DNA from 4 places in the Streptomyces sp. NBC_00259 genome. Region 3 is predicted to be linked to each of the others. Evidence: riboswitches for the same ligand, from Rfam matches in the RefSeq annotation. Region 3 holds a riboswitch; each other region holds the start of a gene.
The links. Region 3 has a riboswitch for cobalamin ahead of cobN (cobaltochelatase subunit CobN). Riboswitches for the same ligand answer to the same signal wherever they lie in the genome.
Positions count from the first base shown of each region.

Region 1: another riboswitch for cobalamin. It lies ahead of OG766_RS07725 (cobalamin biosynthesis protein); the one in region 3 lies ahead of cobN (cobaltochelatase subunit CobN).
Region 2: another riboswitch for cobalamin. It lies ahead of OG766_RS01695 (energy-coupling factor ABC transporter permease); the one in region 3 lies ahead of cobN (cobaltochelatase subunit CobN).
Region 4: another riboswitch for cobalamin. It lies ahead of OG766_RS28820 ((2Fe-2S) ferredoxin domain-containing protein); the one in region 3 lies ahead of cobN (cobaltochelatase subunit CobN).

Region 1 is NZ_CP108080.1:1,715,252-1,718,448, forward strand. It holds gene OG766_RS07715 (inorganic phosphate transporter) at 1-1,047, shown strand, start outside; gene OG766_RS07720 (hypothetical protein) at 1,060-1,281, shown strand; cobalamin riboswitch at 1,435-1,586, shown strand; gene OG766_RS07725 (cobalamin biosynthesis protein) at 1,618-2,598, shown strand; gene OG766_RS07730 (cobyric acid synthase) at 2,595-3,197, shown strand, end outside.
Region 2 is NZ_CP108080.1:351,050-354,246, reverse strand. It holds gene OG766_RS01710 (energy-coupling factor ABC transporter ATP-binding protein) at 1-207, opposite strand, end outside; gene cbiQ (cobalt ECF transporter T component CbiQ) at 204-953, opposite strand; gene OG766_RS01700 (energy-coupling factor ABC transporter substrate-binding protein) at 960-1,325, opposite strand; gene OG766_RS01695 (energy-coupling factor ABC transporter permease) at 1,322-2,014, opposite strand; cobalamin riboswitch at 2,044-2,263, opposite strand; gene OG766_RS01690 (PTS-dependent dihydroxyacetone kinase phosphotransferase subunit DhaM) at 2,281-2,691, opposite strand; gene dhaL (dihydroxyacetone kinase subunit DhaL) at 2,688-3,197, opposite strand, start outside.
Region 3 is NZ_CP108080.1:4,089,305-4,092,501, reverse strand. It holds gene cobN (cobaltochelatase subunit CobN) at 1-1,864, opposite strand, end outside; cobalamin riboswitch at 1,902-2,038, opposite strand; gene OG766_RS18390 (cobalamin biosynthesis protein CobG) at 2,058-3,197, shown strand, end outside.
Region 4 is NZ_CP108080.1:6,422,696-6,425,892, forward strand. It holds gene OG766_RS28810 (carbonic anhydrase) at 1-440, opposite strand, end outside; gene OG766_RS28815 (hypothetical protein) at 607-1,005, opposite strand; cobalamin riboswitch at 1,196-1,385, shown strand; gene OG766_RS28820 ((2Fe-2S) ferredoxin domain-containing protein) at 1,424-1,789, shown strand; gene OG766_RS28825 (ABC transporter substrate-binding protein) at 1,950-2,939, shown strand; gene OG766_RS28830 (FecCD family ABC transporter permease) at 3,026-3,197, shown strand, end outside.

The DNA of each region.
Region 1 (3,197 bases), 2.4 Mb from region 3:
TTCGCGGCGCTCGTCGGCGCGATCCTGTGGAACCTCCTGACCTGGCTGCTGGGCCTGCCGTCCAGCTCCTCCCACGCACTGTTCGGCGGCCTCATCGGCGCCGCGGTGATGTCGGCGGGCTTCTCGGCCGTCAACGGCGGCACGATCGTCACCAAGGTCCTGATCCCGGCCGTCGCCGCGCCGCTCGTCGCCGGACTCGCCGCGCTGGTCGCGACGAGGCTGACGTACCGGATCGGCAGCAAGGCCCAGGACCGGGCCACGTCCAAGGGCTACCGCGCCGGCCAGATCGCCTCCGCCGGCCTCGTCTCCCTCGCCCACGGCACCAACGACGCGCAGAAGACCATGGGTGTCATCACCCTGGCCCTGGTCACCGGCGGTGTCCTCGCGCCGGGCTCGAACCCCCCGCTGTGGGTCATCGTCTCCGCCGGTCTCGCGATCGCGCTCGGCACGTACCTGGGCGGCTGGCGCATCATCCGCACCATGGGCAAGGGCCTGACCGACCTCCAGCCGCAGCAGGGCTTCGCCGCCCAGACCAGCGCCGCGACGGTCATCCTGGCCTCCTCGCACCTCGGCTTCTCGCTCTCCACCACCCAGTCCTGCTCGGGTGCCGTGATGGGCGCGGGCCTCGGCCGCAAGGGCGGTGTGGTCCGCTGGTCCACCGCGACCCGGATGTTCGTCGCCTGGGGTCTGACCCTGCCGGCCGCGGGTCTGGTCGGCGCCGGCGCCGAGTTCCTGACCGGCCAGGGCACCTGGGGCATCGCCGCCGTGGCGGTCCTGCTGATCGCGGGCTCCGGGGTCATCTGGTCGCTCTCGCGCCGCAAGCCGGTGGACCACACGAACGTCACGCACGACGAGATCGCCGATGCCGAGCCCGCGGGAGTGGTGACGACCGCCATCGCGGCCGTGACCCCGCCGCCGACCGGTGCCGCCGCCGCGACGACCGCGGCCGAGGGCCTCATGGCCACGATCCCGGCTCCGGCCGCCGAGGCCGCCCCGGCGGCCGCCGCCTCCACGTCCGCAGCTCCGGCGCCCGCCGCCACGGTCTAAGGAAAGAACAGCATGAAGATCGACTGGGCAGCTCTGGGCTCCGTCTTCGGCGTGAGCCTCGTCGTCACCGTCGCCCTCGTGGGCCTGTTCACCCTGGGCGTCGCGGGCCTCTCCAAGCAGGAGGCCGCGGCCGCACAGGGAGGCTCCGCAGGACTCGCCCGCACGGGCGCGTACGCCTGCTTCGCGCTCTGCGCGACGGCGGTGGCCTACGGGATCTATCTGATCGTCGCCTGACGACGCTCACGACACGTCCTCGGTACAGGGGCCGGGCACACCCTCGGGTGGGCCCGGCCCCTGTCGTGTGCGCGCTCCCGCGTGCGCCCCTGCGCGCGGTCCCGTGTGGGCCTCCGCACACTGTCCTGTCGCAGGTCAAGGGCGAGTTGACGGGTGTTCGCGGCCCGTGGTGGACTTCCGGAGCCATTACGGCGGCAGCAGAGGAAGCCGGTGAGAATCCGGCGCGGTCCCGCCACTGTCACGGGTGCGCTCCCCCTCACCGGAGCACCCCGGAGCCAGGAACTCTCTCCCGCCGGTCACGTCGAGCCAGGGCGCGGACCCTGAGTGAGGACGAACATGCCTGCCGAACCGGGGGGCCCGGGCTCGTCATGCCCGGGAATCACGTTCGCGTACGGCGCCGCCGCCGGACTCGCCGGCGACCTGCTCCTCGGTGATCCACGCCGTGGGCATCCGGTCGCCGCGTTCGGCCGGGCGGCCGCCGCGGTCGAACGGATCCTGTGGCGCGACCACCGAGGGTGGGGCGCTCTGCACACGGCGGTGTGCGCCGGTGGCGCGGTCGCCGCCGGCGCGCTGGCCGCCGCTTCCGTACGCCGCTCCCGTACCGCCACGATCGCGCTGACCGCCGCCACCACCTGGGCGGTCGTCGGCGGTACGTCACTGGGCCGTGAGGCCAGGGCGATCGGCGGGGCGCTGACGGCCGGGGACATCGAGCTCGCGAGGGAGCGCCTGCCGCATCTGTGCGGCCGCGATCCCCAGGCGCTGGACGGTCCGGGCATCGCCCGGGCCGTCGTCGAGTCCGTCGCCGAGAACACCTCGGACGCGGTCGTCGGCGCGCTGGTGTGGGGCGCGCTCGGCGGAGTGCCGGGGCTCGCCGGCTTCCGGGCCGTCAACACACTGGACGCGATGGTGGGCCACCGGTCGGCCCGCTACCGGCGCTACGGCTGGGCCTCGGCGCGCCTCGACGACGTCGTGGGCCGGCCGGGGTCCCGGCTCACCGCGGTGCTGGCGACGGTCGCGGGCGGCGATCCGCGCGGTGCCGTACGCGCCTGGCGCGCCGACGCGGCGAAGCACCCGAGCCCCAACGCCGGTCCGGTGGAGGCCTCGTTCGCGGGGTCGCTCGGCGTACGGCTCGGCGGGACACTCTCGTACGGCGGGCGGGTCGAGCACCGGCCCGTGCTCAACGGCGAGGGCCGGGCCGTGGAGGTCGCGGACATCGAACGGGCGGTACGGCTGTCCCGGCGCGTCGGGGTGCTGGCGCTCACGGTGTGCGCGGGCGCGCGCCTCGCCGCCGGAACCATGAGGCGGAGGCGGACATGAGCGGGGGCGGACTGCTGGTCGCCGGCACCACGTCGGACGCGGGCAAGAGCGTCGTCACGGCGGGGATCTGCCGGTGGCTGGTGCGGCAGGGCGTGAAGGTCGCGCCCTTCAAGGGGCAGAACATGTCCCTCAACTCCTTCGTCACCCGCGAGGGGGCGGAGATCGGCCGGGCCCAGGCCATGCAGGCGCAGGCGGCCCGCGTGGAGCCCTCGGCGCTGATGAACCCGGTGCTGCTGAAGCCGGGCAGCGACCGCTCCAGCCAGGTCGTGCTGATGGGCAGGCCGGTGGGCGAGCTGAGCGCGCGCGGCTACCACGGAGGCAGGCAGAAGACCCTGTTCGAGCCGGTCGTGCAGTGTCTGGAGGAGCTGCGGCGCACCTACGACGCCGTGATCTGCGAGGGCGCGGGAAGCCCCGCCGAGATCAATCTGCGCCGCACCGACATCGTGAACATGGGTATCGCGCGGGCCGCGCGCCTGCCCGTACTGGTCGTCGGCGACATCGACCGCGGCGGGGTGTTCGCGCAGTTCTTCGGTACGACGGCGCTGCTGGATGCGGAGGACCAGAAGCTGGTCGCGGGCTATCTGGTCAACAAGTTCCGC
Region 2 (3,197 bases), 3.7 Mb from region 3:
CTCGCCGTCCAGCAGCAGCCGGCCCTCGGCGCACCGCAGCCCGCCGCTGAGCAGCCGCATCAGGGTCGTCTTGCCGCTGCCGTTGCGGCCGAGCAGCGCCAGCGACCGGCCGGCGGCCACGGCGAAGTCGACGCCCCTGAGCACCGGCGGGCCCTCCGCGTACGCGAATCCCGCGCCGGCCAGCTCCACCACGGGCGATGTGTTCACAGGACGGACCTTTCCAGGACGAAGGTGAGGGCGACGATCCCGGCCAGCAGCCCGGCGGTGGCCGCCAGGAAGCGCGCGGACACCGTCGCCTGCGGCACCAGCACGCGCAGCGTCCCGTCGTAACCGCGCCCGGCCAGGCCCGTGTGGAGCCGCTGGGCCCGGTCGAAGGCCCGCACGAAGGCGGTGGCGCCGAGCCCGGCGAGGGAACGCCACGTGGCCGCCCGGGAGGTGTGCCCGAGCCTGGCGGCCTGCGCCTCACGGATCCGGTGGACCCCGTCCAGCAGCAGGAAGCTGATGCGGTACATGACGAGCGCGACATCGACCACCGGCGCCGGAACACCCGCCCGTACCAGTCGTGGCAGGACGTCGGAGACGGGAGTGGTGAACGCGAACAGCAGCACGCCGAGCGAGGCGGCCGACGTCCGCAGCAGCAGTTCGCCCGCGTGCACCGGGCCGCCCGGCGCGAACGCCACGAAGCCGTCCGGGCCGCCGACGGCGAACAGCAGCGGCACCGCACCCGTCACGCAGAAACCCAGCGGAACACGCCACGCCCGCCACAGCTGCCGCGGCGCCACCCCTGCCGGGCCGAGCAGCACCGCGAGCGCGGCGGCGGCGACCAGCACGGCACCCGGCCACGGCGGCAGTGAGATCGCACAGACCGTCAGCCCGAGTCCCAGCGCCGCCTTCTCGCAGGGGTGGCGGCGGCGCCAGCGACTGCTGTGCGCCGCCGCGTCGATCGGCAGCATCGGTGATCAGGCAGCGGGACCGTCGGAGGGGACGGCTGCCCGCGACGCGTCCCCGGGAGCGGCCGCCGCGGCACGGGCCTCGCCCTGACGGCGGCCCTTGCGCAGCCCGAAGTAGTAGGCCAGGACCCCCGCGCCGAGCGCCGCCTGCAGGGCGAACAGCGCCGATTCGACCTCGCCGGACGGGGGCTCGTACAACGGGGAGAACCACGGCTCGTAGTCCGGCGCGATCTCGGTGATCGCCGTCTCCGCCTCGGCGTCCGCGCCGGCGAAGGGCTCCTCCTTGTGGTCGCCCAGTCCCAGCACGAGCGGGAACACGGCCAGCGCGGCCACGATCACCAGCAGCAGCGTGTTGATCTTCGCGTTACGGCTCATCGGACCGCGGCCTCCTTCTTGTTCCCACCCTGGAGCAGCACACCGAGCCGGGTCAGCTCACCCTTGCTCGACTGGACGAGGAGACGCATCACCAGCACGGTGAGCAGGCCCTCGCTGACCGCCAGCGGGATCTGGGTGATCGCGAAGATGCCGCCGAACTTGGCGAGTGCGCCGGCGAAGCCGCTGCCCGGGTCGGGGAACGCCAGCGCCAGTTGCACACTGGTGACGCAGTACGTGGACAGATCCGCGACGAACGCGCCGAAGAACACGCTCACCATCAGCGGCAGTTCGAACCGCCGCAGCAGCCGGTACACCGCGTACCCGGCCCAGGGCCCGACGATCGCCATGGAGAAGGCGTTGGCGCCGAGCGTGGTGAGCCCGCCGTGGGCCAGCAGCAGCGACTGGAACAGCAGGGTGATCGTGCCCAGTACCGCCATGATGGGTGGTCTGAACAGGATGGCGCCGAGTCCCGTACCGGTCGGATGGGAGCAACTCCCGGTCACGGACGGGATCTTCAGCGCGGAAAGGACGAAGGTGAAGGCCCCGGAGGCGCCGAGCAGCAGCGTCGACTCGGGATGGGCCTTGACCTCACGGGTGAGCGCCCGGACGCCGTGGACGACGAAGGGGGCGGACGCGGCGCCCCAGGCGGCCGCGTGCAACGGGGGCAGATACCCCTCGGCTATGTGCATGGTCGGGAGACCCTCTCCAACACCTCGTGGATGGACAACGCGCCTTGGCCGGTCTCCTGGCTGACGGGTCAATCCGCCCGGGCTCCGCCTTCCCGGACGCCGCGGTCTCCCGCGGCGGTCCAGTGGCTTCCTTGCGGATGGAGCCGGACTTCCCGATCACAGTGGCGAGGGCCGCACCGGTACCGCACCGGTTTCCCGTTCACCAAGGCGGTGCGACATTAGTGCTTTGACCAGGTACATCACAAGCCGCGCACGGATGCGCGCCGTCACACCTTGTGGTACGAGTACGCTTCCTCGGCCGCCGCCTCCACTTCGTCCAGAGCGCCGCCCGCCGCCGCGGTGACCACCGCGGCGACCGCGCCCTCGACGAACGGCGCGTCCACGAGCCGGGTCCCCTCCGGCAGTTCGCCGCCCTCGGCCAGCAGCGACTTCACCGTCAGCACGGCGCTGCCGAGATCGGCCAGTACGGCCACGCCCGCGCCCCGGTCGACCTCCCGCGCCGCGGCGGCGATCAGCTCCGAGCTGGTGCCGAGCCCTCCGTCCGGCAGCCCGCCCGCGGGCGCGAGAGGCACCGAAGCGGCGCCCCCGGCGAGGCCCCGCGCGAGTTCGGCGACGGACACGGCGAGCTGAGCGCTGTGCGACACGAGGACGATGCCGACCTGACCCGCCGCACTCACCGCGCCACCTCCTCGAGCGCCGCGATCAGCAGCGCGGAGGACGTCGCCCCCGGGTCCTGGTGCCCGATGCTGCGCTCGCCCAGATAGCTCGCCCTGCCCTTGCGCGCCAGCATCGGCACGGTCGCGAGCGCGCCCTCCTCGGCGGCCGCCCGGGCGGCCGCGAACGACTCGTCCAGCGCCGCGGCCGCCGGCTCCAGCGCGTCCAGCATCGTCTTGTCCCCGGCCTTGGCGCCGCCGAGCTGGGCCACGGCGGCGATCCCGGCCCGCAGGGCTTCGCCGAGCTGCGCCGGGGACACCTCGGGATCGTCGCCCAGGGCCTTGCCGGCCCGCCGCAGCAGCGTCCCGTACAGAGGGCCCGAGGCCCCGCCGACCGTCGAGATCAACTGCCGTCCGGACAGCGTCAGTACGGCGCCCGGGGTGTCCGGCGCGTCCTTCTCCAGAGCGGCCGTCACCGCGGTGAAACCGCGCTGCATGTTGATGCCGTGGTCGGCGTCCCCGATCGCGGA
Region 3 (3,197 bases):
TCGCCGGGTCCATCGAGGAGATCTGCGCGTACTCGTCGAGCAGTTGCTCCAGGCGCGCGATGTCGCCGTAGGAGTCGGCGCGGGCCATCGGCGGGACGAGGTGGTCGATGAGGGTGGCGTGCACCCGGCGCTTGGCCTGGGTGCCCTCGCCCGGGTCGTTGACGAGGAAGGGGTAGATGAGCGGCAGATCACCGAGTGCGGCGTCGGGTGCGCAGGCGGCGGACAGTCCGGCGTTCTTGCCGGGCAGCCACTCCAGGTTGCCGTGCTTGCCGAGGTGGATCATCGCGTCGGCGCCGAAGCCCCTGTCCGACGCGGCGGCCGCGATCCAGCGGTAGGCGGCGAGGTAGTGGTGCGAGGGCGGCAGATCGGGGTCGTGGTAGATCGCGATCGGGTTCTCGCCGAAGCCGCGCGGCGGCTGGATGACGATCAGCAGGTTGCCGCGCCGCAGGGCCGCCAGGACGATGTCGCCCTCGGGGTTGCGGGAGCGGTCCAGGAACATCTCGCCGGGCGCGGGGCCCCAGTGCTCCTCGACGTGCTCGCGCAACTCCGCGGGCAGGGTCGCGTACCAGCGCCGGTAGTCGGCGGCCGGGATACGGACGGGGTTGCGGGCGAGCTGTTCCTCGGTGAGCCAGTCCTGGTCGTGGCCGCCGGCCTCGATGAGCGCGCGGATCAGCTCGTCGCCGTCGCCGGAGACAAAGCCGGGGATCTCGTCCGTGCCGAAGTCGTAGCCCTCGTCGCGGAGTCGGCGCAGCAGCGTGACGGCGGACGCGGGGGTGTCGAGGCCGACCGCGTTGCCGATGCGGGAGTGCTTCGTCGGGTACGCGGACAGGACGAGCGCGATGCGCTTCTCGGCGTTCGGGATGTGGCGGAGCCGGGCGTGGCGTACCGCGATCCCGGCGACGCGGGCCGCGCGCTCGGGGTCGGCGACATAGGCCGGGAGGCCGTCCTCGTCGATCTCCTTGAAGGAGAACGGGACGGTGATCAGTCGCCCGTCGAACTCGGGCACGGCGACCTGGCTGGCGGCGTCCAGCGGGGACAGGCCCTCGTCGTTCTCCTCCCAGGCGCTGCGCGACCCGGTCAGACACAGCGCCTGGAGCACGGGCACGTCGAGCGCGGCGAGCGCGCCCGCGTCCCATGCCTCGTCGTCGCCGCCGGCCTGCGCCTCGGCGGGCCTCGTGCCGCCGGCGGCGAGGACCGTGGTCACGACGGCGTCGGCGCCGCCGAGCCGGTCGACCAGCTCGGGCTCGGGGGCGCGGAGCGAGGCGACGTAGAGGGGAAGGGCCTGGCCGCCCGCGTCCTCGATGGCGTCGCAGAGGGCGCCGACGAAGGCGGTGTTGCCGCTCATGTGGTGGGCGCGGTAGTAGAGCACGGCGATCGTGGGGCCGGTCGTGCCGCGCGGGGCGCGGTCGAGGGGGCCCCAGGTGGGGGCGGGAGCCGGGGGCTCGAAGCCGTGGCCGGTGAGCAGGACCGTGTCGGACAGGAACCGGGCGAGCTGCTCCAGGTTGTCCGGGCCGCCGTGTGCGAGGTAGGCGTGCGCCTCGGCCGCGATGCCGATGGGGACGGTGGAGGCCTCCATCAGCTGGGCGTCCGGAGCCTGTTCGCCGGTGAGCACGACGACGGGCCGGTCGTGGGCGAGTACCGCGTCGATCCACTCCTGCCAGGCGCGGATGCCGCCGAGGAGGCGTACGACGACGAGGGCGGTGCCCTCGAGGAGCTCGGGCAGCTCGTCGAGGCGCAGGCGGGAGGGGTTCGCGAAGCGGTACGGAACCGGTCCCGCGGCCGCGCGGGCGCTGAGCAGGTCCGTGTCGGAGGTCGACAGCAGCAGGATCGTGGGCGTCGCCGGGGGCGTCGTCGCGTGCGTCATCGCGTGCGCAGGCCTTCCTCGGGGTTTCCGCGCCCCGGGTGGTCGTCGTCGGCGGGAGTTCCTGACTCACCCGGCCTCCGTGTCGAGGCCCGGTTCACAGTGGCGGGACCGCGCCGGAATCTCACCGGGCTTCCTCCCTAGGGTCCTGGGACCCTGTGCCGTCTGCATAGTAGAGGCTGCCTGCGCCGTGGGTATGCTCGCGGCCATGCCGCCCACACCCACAACCCCGGCGGACCCGGGCGAACCTCGCATACGGGACCGAGGTGACGCCTGCCCCGGCGCGCTGCGGCTGCACGCGGCGGACGACGGACGACTGGCCCGACTCCGCGTACCCGCAGGGCTTCTGACGTCGCATCAGCTCATGGTGCTGGCCGATGCGGCGGAGCGACTGGGCGACGGTGCGGTCAGCATCACGTCCCGGGGGAACGTGGAACTGCGCGGCCTCGCCGACGGATGCGGGGCGGAGCTCGCGGGGCTGCTGCGGGAGTCCGGCCTGTTGCCGTCCGACACCCATGAGCGGGTGCGCAATGTCGTGGCCTCGCCACTGGCCGGACTCGACGGACTCGGCTGTGGCGACGTGCAGTTGTGGGCGCGGGAGCTGGACGCGCTGCTGTGCGCGAACGGCTGGGCGGCGCGGCTCTCCGGCCGTTTCCTGTTCGCCCTGGACGACGGGCGGGGGGATGTGGCGGGGCTCGGCGCGGATGTGACGTTGCTCGCAGAGGCGGGAGGTTCGGCGGTCCTGCGGGTGGGCGCCGCCGCCTTCCGCGTACGCGCGGCCGACGCGGCGCGGGCCGCGCTGGCGGCGGCGGGCGCGTTCCTGGAAGCGGCGTCGGACACGGGCGCGTGGCGGGTACGGGAACTGCCGACGGACCGGGAGCCCGCGCTGGGGGCGCACCTGGAACGAGCGGGCGTCCCGGCGGAGACCCGGCCCCCGGACCCCGGCGTCCGCGACACCATCGATGCCGTGCGGGCGGGACCTCTGCCGGGGATCGTGAAGGGGCCCGGCGGCTGGTCCCTTTCCGTGGCCGCGCCGCTCGGGCGGCTCGGCGTCGCACAACTGCGGGACCTTCTCCCCGCTCCGGGCGGCGAGGTGCGGCTCACCCCGTGGCGCGGGGTCGTCGTGCCCGGGTTCGGCAGCCGGGACGCGGCCGGGGCCCGGCTCGGGCGGCTCGCCGACGCGGGGTTCGTCACGGACGCCGGCTCCCCCTGGTACGGGGTCGGCGCCTGCACCGGCCGCCCCGGGTGCGCCAAGTCGCTGGCCGACGTACGGGCCGACGCGACGGCGGGCGCCCGGGCCGGCACTGCTGCCCGCCACGGCGGACCGCCCGTGTAC
Region 4 (3,197 bases), 2.3 Mb from region 3:
GCGACCGGGTCGTCCTCCGGTGGCGCCGCCGGCCCCGGCCCGTCGTGGCCGCCGCGGTGCCCGGCCCGGGTCAGCCAGCGCCGTACCAGCGGCATGCTCCGTACGGTCTGCTCCCGCAGCAGGCCCTGGACGGCGCCGCAGTGGGAGTGACCGCAGACGACGATGTCCGGGACGTCGAGGGCCTCCACGGCGAACTCCAGGCTGCCGGCCACACCGCAGGCCGTGTGCGGCTGCCAGGAGGGAACGATGTTCCCGGCGGTGCGTACCTCGAAGATGTCGCCGGGTGCGGCGCCGGTGAACAGTGAGGGAATCACCCGGGAGTCGGAGCAGGTGATGAACAGCGCCTGGGGCCGCTGGCCCCGCGCCAGCGCGGCGTAGGTGTCCTCTTGCCCCGCGATCCGTGCGGGGAAGTGCCGGGCGTGCTCGATGAGCGACTGCATGGTCGTACCTCGGTCTCTTCGATACGGAAGGGTGTGCGTGCTCGAAGAGGGGCGCACCGCGACGGCCCTGGCGGCGCGTGACAGGCCGCGCGGCGGGCACCGGAGGGTGCCCGGGCACGTCGTCAGGCGGCCGGGGAAGGGCCCGCGTCGGCGGTGCGCCTGCCGATCAGCAGCGGAACGCCTGCAGGTTGCTCAGGCTCGGCGTCGCCGCCGCGCCCGGGTTCCGGGTGTGCCTCGCGGTACTCGCGCAGGGGGCGCCCGGTGGGCTCGCCGTCTCGTCCGGCGCGCTGTTGGCGCCGTTGCCGGGGGCGGCGGGCGCGTGGGCGCCGAGCTGAGAGACACGGGAGAGATGGGTCAGCGGGTCGTACGACTCGTCGTGGTGGTGCGCCGCGCCGTGGGCGCTGATCACCACCACCGTCGTGTGCGGGTTCCTGCTCTCCGCGGCGACGACGGCCGAATCGGCCCGGGGGGCTCCGGGGGCTGCCGGGGTGGCGCAGACCGGTGTCAGGACATGCAGCAGGACCGCACAGATCAGCAGAATGCCCGCTGACACACGTGAGATCACTGCCGGACTCCTTGACGTCATTGCTGCGCAGGGATGAACGTTACCGTCCCTTGTGTTCCGGTTGCGGTTGATTTTCCCGCTGAATGCGCTTTATGCAGTGCTGTCAGCCTGGGCCAGGACTCGATCGGCTGCCACCGGTGGTCGGCCGTTCGCGCTACGGGTAGGGAGCGGGCCCGGGCGTATGACATGACGTTCGTTTCTGCGATGATGTCCCGCGAAAAGGCGACGGCGGAACGAGGAAGCCGGTGTGAATCCGGCGCGGTCCCGCCACTGTGATCGGCGAGCGGATCCCGAACAGACCACTGCCCGGATGCGGGTGGGAAGGCCGGGACGAGCGGTGACCCGAGAGCCAGGAGACTCACGCGGTCGCCTCCTCACGTGACTGGGGCGGATTTCCCCAGAGGGGAGGCTTGTCGTGATGCCCGAGGTGCCATCGCCGCGCGGTCCGGTGCCGTGCCGCGTCGTCGTGTGCCGTGACTGCTGCTGCGGCAGTCCCAAGGTGACCGGTGTCGACCACGCGGAGCAGACCGCGCGTCTCGCCCTGGACGCCCCGGTGCGGATCTCCGACTGTCTCGACGTCTGCGACCAGGCGAACGTGATCGTCGTGCAGCCGTCGGCAGAGGGGCGCGCCGCAGGCGGCCGGGCCGTCTGGTTCGGCCTCGTCAACGACTCCCTCGCGACCGAGGACGTCGCGGCCTGGGTACGGGCGGGCGGCCCCGGTGTCGCCGCGCTGCCGGAGATTCTCGGCCTCTACGCCTTCACCCCGCCACGGCGCGTGCGCTGACGGTCGTCGGCGCCGCCCGCACGCTGCCCGACGCTCCCTTCGTGCTCGCCCCCTTCGTGTTCGGCCCCTGCGTGATCGCGACCTGGGATCGCGACCTCCTGTTCACGACCTTTTGATCACCACTCTCCTGAACAACTCCCCGCGGTGAGAGGACCACCACATGATGGGCAAACGCCCGCTGTCCCTGCTGTCCGCCATGGCCCTGGCGCTGCTGGTCGCCGGTTGCGGCGGCGGCAGCGCCGCCCGTGACGACGCCGCGCCGGCCGGCCCCGCCGAGGGCTTCCCGGTCACCGTCGACAACTGCGGGGTGAAGACGACGTATCAGCGTCCTCCGCAGCGCGCCGTGTCGCTGAACCAGCACGCCACCGAGGTCATGCTGGCGCTCGGGCTGGAGGAGTCGATGGTGGGCACCGCCTACCTCGACGACCGGATCCTCCCCGCGTACCAGGACGCCTATCGCGGGCTCAAGGTGCTCGCGAAGGAGTACCCCTCGTTCGAGGTGCTGCTGTCCGCCGAACCCGACTTCGCCTACGGCGGTTTCGCCAGCACCTTCGACGAGAAGGAGGGGCGCAGCCGCGCCGCGCTCTCCAAGGCGGGCATCAACTCCTATCTGAACGTCGAGGAGTGCCCCTCCGGGCCGGTGACGATGGCGCACATGGACCAGGAGCTCCGCACCGTCGCGAAGATCTTCGGCGTGACGGACCGGGCCGAGCGGGAACTGGACCGGCTGCACGGCACGCTCGACACCGTCGAGCGCGAGCTGGCCGGCGTCACTCCCACAAAGCTCTTCGTGTACGACAGTGGCGACAAGACGGCCTTCACCGCGGGCGGCGCGGGCGTCGGCAACGAGATGATCAAGCGGGCCGGCGGGGCGAACCTCTTCGCCGACCTGGACAAGGCGTTCGGTGACGTGTCCTTCGAGCAGGTGGCCGAGCGCGCCCCCGAGGTCATCGTCATCTACGACTACGGGGACCAGTCGGTCGAGGACAAGAAGAAGTTCCTGCTGGCGAACCCGGCGCTGAAGGACGTGCCCGCGATCAGGAACAAGCGGTTCGCGGTGCTGCCGCTGTCGTCCACCGTGCTGGGTGTCCGGGTGCCCTCGGGCGTCGAGTCCCTGGCCCGCCAGCTCCACGCGGAACGTTTCAGGTGACCGGCACGACGGAATCGACGGAATCGACCGAGGCGACGGGGGCGACCGGCACGACCGGCACGACCGACGCGACGGGGCCGGCCGGCGTGAGCCGGGCGGAGCGTACGGCCGCCGCCCGGCGCCCCGGCGTTCCCTACCCGCTCGTGCTCGCCCTGCTGGCCGCCCTGGTCGTGATCGCGGCGACCGCCGGGATCGCGGCCGGCTCCATCAGCGTCCCGGCCGAGCAGGTCTGGGGCATCCTGCTGCACCGGGTGCATC